Regions from separate parts of the Micromonospora sp. NPDC047548 genome, predicted to be linked through region 1. Evidence: riboswitches for the same ligand, from Rfam matches in the RefSeq annotation. Region 1 holds a riboswitch; the other holds the start of a gene.
What was found. Region 1 has a riboswitch for cobalamin ahead of ABZ807_RS25365 (ribonucleoside-diphosphate reductase subunit alpha). Riboswitches for the same ligand answer to the same signal wherever they lie in the genome.
Positions count from the first base shown of each region.

Region 1 (2,389 bases):
ACTTCCCCTCTCCGGTGATCGCGTAGGCGGCCGTGCCGAGCAGCCGGCGCAGGCTGGCCAGGCCGTGCGAGGTCTGGCTCTTGACCGTGCCGGCGGTGCAGCCGAGGCTGGCGGCCACCTCGTCCACCGGCCGGTCGTGCAAGAAGCGCAGCACCAGCACGGCCCGTTGCCGGGGCGGCACCTGGGCGAGCGCGGCGTGCAGCAGGTCCCGGTCCTCCACCGCGTCGCCGGCCGGGGCGGGCACCGGCTCGGGTGGCGTGTCGACCAGGCAGACCCGGGACCAGAGCCGGCGCTTCTCGTCGAGGAAGACCCGGACCAGCACGGTGCGCACGTACGCGTCGACGTTCTCCGCCTCGTGGGCCCGACGCCAGCCGACGTAGAGCCGGGTGACGGCCGTCTGGACCAGGTCGTCGCCGCGGTGCGTGTCCCCGGTCAGCTGGCAGGCGATCCGGCGCAGCCCCGGCAGCCGCGCCGTGACGTACTCGACGTACTCCTGTTCCAGGTTGTACGCGGCGCAGACTTTCTCATCGACGCGACACGCCTACAGCATGTGGTGTGTTGGCTTTTTGCGACCCACTACATCTAGGATCACTTCGACTGCTGGTGCGACCCTCAGGGTCCGCCAGGCGTCGACGCCCGCCAGGCGTCGCGCCGAACAGGGAACCCGGTGCGAATCCGGGACTGCCCCGCAGCGGTGAGCGGGAACGACCGCCGTCACGAGCACTGGGCCCGACGGGGCCCGGGAAGCGACGGCCAGTAGGCGAACGCGGCGACGCGTCTGCCCGCGAGTCCGAAGACCTGCCAGCACGGCGTGCCCACCGGGCGCGCGTACCACCTCGGGGCCTCGTGGGAGGGCCGTCGAGCCGTACGGAGCACCGCCCGGCACACCGACCGGCGGTCCTCCGGCGTGCCGTCGTGCTCTCCCACGGTCCACACCGACCACCCAGGAGAGCACGTGACGGCGTCATCCACCTTCGCCCCGCCCGCGGTCGGGGCACTGCGGGACCTGCTGCACCGGCACCACCACGACCTGCCCGACACCGACCCGGACCGGATCCTCGCCCTGGTGGAGTCGGGGCGTACCGCCGGCGCCGGCGCCGACGAGCTGACCGGGCTGGCCATCGCGGCGGCGGCCGGGCTGACCGCCGAGGAGCCCGGGTACGCCCGGCTGGCCGCGCGCCTGCTCGCCGGGCGGATCGCCGACGAGACCACCGGCCAGGGCATCGGAAGCTTCAGCGACAGCGTCGCCGCCGCGTACGCCGAAGGGCTGCTGGACCCCGGCTTCGCCGGCTTCGTCGCGACGCACGCCGCCGCCCTCGACGCCCTGGTCGACCACGCCGGCGACGACGCCTTCGAGTACTTCGGGCTGCGCACGCTGCACGACCGCTACCTGCTGCGCCACCCGCGTACCCGGGCGGTGCTGGAACGGCCGCAGCACTTCTGGCTGCGGGTGGCCGTCGGCCTGTCCGACACCGTCGAGGAGGCCGGCGAGCTGTACCGGCTGATGTCCCGGCTGGCCTACCTGCCCAGCTCGCCGACGCTGTTCAACGCCGGCGCCCGGCACCAGCAGCTCTCCTCCTGCTTCCTGGTCGACTCGCCCCGCGATGAGCTGGAGTCGATCTACGAGCGCTACACGCAGGTGGCGAAGCTGTCCAAGTTCGCCGGTGGGATTGGCATCTCGTGGTCCCGGGTGCGCTCGCGGGGGTCGCTGATCCGGGGCACCAACGGCCGCTCCAACGGCATCGTGCCCTGGCTGCGCACCCTGGACGCCAGCGTCGCAGCGGTCAACCAGGGCGGCCGGCGCAAGGGCGCGGCCTGCGTCTACCTGGACACCTGGCACGCCGACGTCGAAGAGTTCCTGGAGCTGAAGGACAACACCGGCGACGAGGCCCGGCGGACCCACAACCTGAACCTGGCCAACTGGGTGCCGGACGAGTTCATGCGCCGGGTCGAGGCGGACGCGGACTGGTCGCTGTTCGACCCGAAGGAGGTGCCGGAGCTGGTCGACCTGTGGGGCGAGGAGTTCGACGCCGCGTACCGGGCGGCGGAGGCCGCCGGCAAGGCGGTGCGGACGCTGCCGGCCCGCACGCTGTACGGCCGGATGATGCGCACCCTCGCCCAGACCGGCAACGGCTGGATGACGTTCAAGGACACGGCGAACCGCACCTGCAACCAGGTCGGCGCCGGTGGCGGCGTGGTGCACCACTCCAACCTCTGCACCGAGATCCTCGAGGTCACCAGCGACGACGAGACGGCGGTCTGCACCCTGGGCTCGGTCAACCTGGCCGCCCACCTGACCGCCGACGGCGTCGACTTCACGGAGTTGTCGCGGACCGTCCGGCTGGCGGTGGGGGCGCTGGACCGGGCGATCGACCGGAACTGGTTCCCC
Region 1 covers NZ_JBEYTI010000033.1:7,212-9,600, forward strand. The annotation lists gene ABZ807_RS25360 (SigE family RNA polymerase sigma factor) at 1-502, opposite strand, end outside; cobalamin riboswitch at 655-800, shown strand; gene ABZ807_RS25365 (ribonucleoside-diphosphate reductase subunit alpha) at 956-2,389, shown strand, end outside.

Region 2 (2,389 bases), on a different contig from region 1:
GCCCCACTCGGGGTAGTTGCCCCGGTGGATCATCTGGGAGCGGGCCGACACGGGCAGTTCGGTGCCCCAGGCGATCCCGCCCTTGCTGGGCGCGACGGTGAACCGGTCCGGCACGTTCGAACTCATCGCGCCGAGCATCCGGACCTGGGGTGACGCCGCCTGCCCGGGCGCGCGGTAGAGGCTGAGCCGCAACTGGTACGACCGCAGCAGCACGCCGGCCTTGGCGTTGTCGATGGAGAAGGTGTCGGTCCAGATGGTCGACCAGGGGTCGCCCTGACCGTCCAGGGTGGCCCGCTTGATGTCCTGGTCGCCGGAGGCCCAGCGGCCCATCACGTACCAGGGGGTCGCGGCGCCGGTGTTGTAGGTGCCCTGGAGTTCGACCTGGATCCAGGTGCCGGCCGGGGTTTCCGCGTTCCAGGAGGCGACCAGCTCCGTGGCGTCGAAGCCGATCTCGGTGCGGGGTGAGGTCCAGGTGGCGTACTCCCAGGTGCGGGTGGCGCCGCCGTGCGGGTCGGTGAAGGTGGTGGTCCCGGCCGGTTGGCCGATGGCGATCCCGGTCCGGTGGCCCGGGACGGCGTACGTGCCCTGGTGGCTGCCGGAGCGCCAGTCGGGGTGGCTGGACCACTCCTGGAAGGTGATCTGCTCGTCGTGCGCGACGACGGGCAGGTTGTTGTCGGCATGGGCCGGGACGGCGGTGCCGAGGAGGGTGAGCGCGGCGACGCCGGCGAGGGCGACGGCGCGCAGGGCTGTGCTGGCCATGGCAACTCCGCGAGGTGGGGAATCGTTGCCGTTCACTGTCCCGTGCGGAGGGAAGTTACGCCAGATGTCGAGGCATGGAAAATAATTGCCGACGGGAGGATGTGGCTGATCCTGGTGGAGGCCGCGGACGCCTCCGGCGCGAGCCTCGTCGAGGCGGCTGTGGACAACGTCACCATCGCCAGTTCGTGATCCCCGGATGGGCCCCGTACCGCCCCCGCCGGGGCCCCACCCACCCCTCCCGTCCGGACGATCTCCGCTGGTCGTGCGCTACGGTGCTACCGACCAACCGCAGCGAAGCCGGTGTGAAACCGGCGCTGTCCCGCAACTGTGATGCCCCGCCCCGCGGGGACGAGCCAGGTCGCCTGCGTCAGTGGTCGCGACACGCGCTCTCGAGGAAGGGCGCCTCGCGGGCGGGTGCCTTGGTTCCTGTCGGCGAAGCACCACGCTCCTCGACCGACAGGAGGACAGATGTCCGGACGTACCCCCCGGCTGCTCGCCGCCACCCTCGCGGTGGCCGCGCTGGCCCTCGGCGCCTGCGCCGAGAAAACCTCGACCGACACCACCGCCCCCGCCGCCGGCAGCAGCCCGGCCGCCACCTTCCCCGTCAGCGTCGGCGAGCTGACGCTGGAGAAGCGCCCCGAGAAGATCGTCTCGCTCTCGCCGAGCGCCACCGAGATGCTCTTCGCCATCGGCGCCGGCAAGCAGGTCACCGCCGTCGACGACCAGTCGAACTACCCGGCGGAGGCGCCGAAGAGCGACCTGTCCGGCTTCCAGCCGAACGCCGAGGCGATCGCGGCGAAGGCACCCGACCTGGTGGTGCTCGCCAACGACACCAACAAGATCGTCTCCCAGCTCACCACGCTGAAGATCCCGGTGCTGCTCAGCCCGGCCGCGACCACGCTGGACGACACCTACCGGCAGCTCACCGACCTGGGCGCGCTGACCGGCCACCCGGGCGAGGCGGCCGACGTCACCAAGCGGATGAAGGACGACATCGCCAAGCTGGTCAAGGACCTGCCGCAGCGGTCGGAGAAGCTGAGCTACTACCACGAGCTGGGCCCGGAGCTGTACACCGCGACCAGCAAGACGTTCATCGGCTCCCTCTACGCCCTCGCCGGCCTGGAGAACATCGCCGACGCCTCCGACGCCGACGGCAAGAACGGCGGCTACCCGCAGCTCTCCCAGGAAGTGATCGTCAAGGCCGACCCGGACTTCGTCTTCCTGGCCGACACCAAGTGCTGCCAGCAGACCCCGGAGACCGTCAAGGCCCGCAGCGGCTGGGCCGGCGTCAGCGCCCTCAAGAACAACCAGGTGGTCGTCCTCGACGACGACATCGCCTCGCGCTGGGGTCCGCGCGTGGTCGACCAGGTCCGGGCGATCGTCGACGCGGTCGCCAAGGTGCCCGCGTGACCATCCCCCGTCCGTGACCGTGCGACCCACGGAACCCCGACCGGCCGGGACGCCCGACGCGTCCCGGCCGTCCGGCGTGCCCCGCCCGATCCGGTCCGCGTCGGGCCTGGGCGGCCCGGACTCCGCGTCGGGTCCGGACCGCCCGTCCGGGCCCGCGTCCGGCGCGCGGCCGGCCCCCGCGCCGGCCTCCGCCGGCACCGCCCGCCCGGCCGGGCTGCGC
Region 2 covers NZ_JBEYTI010000023.1:85,848-88,236, forward strand. The annotation lists gene ABZ807_RS22170 (C39 family peptidase) at 1-759, opposite strand, end outside; cobalamin riboswitch at 1,000-1,140, shown strand; gene ABZ807_RS22175 (ABC transporter substrate-binding protein) at 1,228-2,169, shown strand; gene ABZ807_RS22180 (iron ABC transporter permease) at 2,384-2,389, shown strand, end outside.
Region 2: linked by a shared signal. The riboswitch ahead of ABZ807_RS22175 (ABC transporter substrate-binding protein) and the one ahead of ABZ807_RS25365 (ribonucleoside-diphosphate reductase subunit alpha) in region 1 are both predicted to bind cobalamin.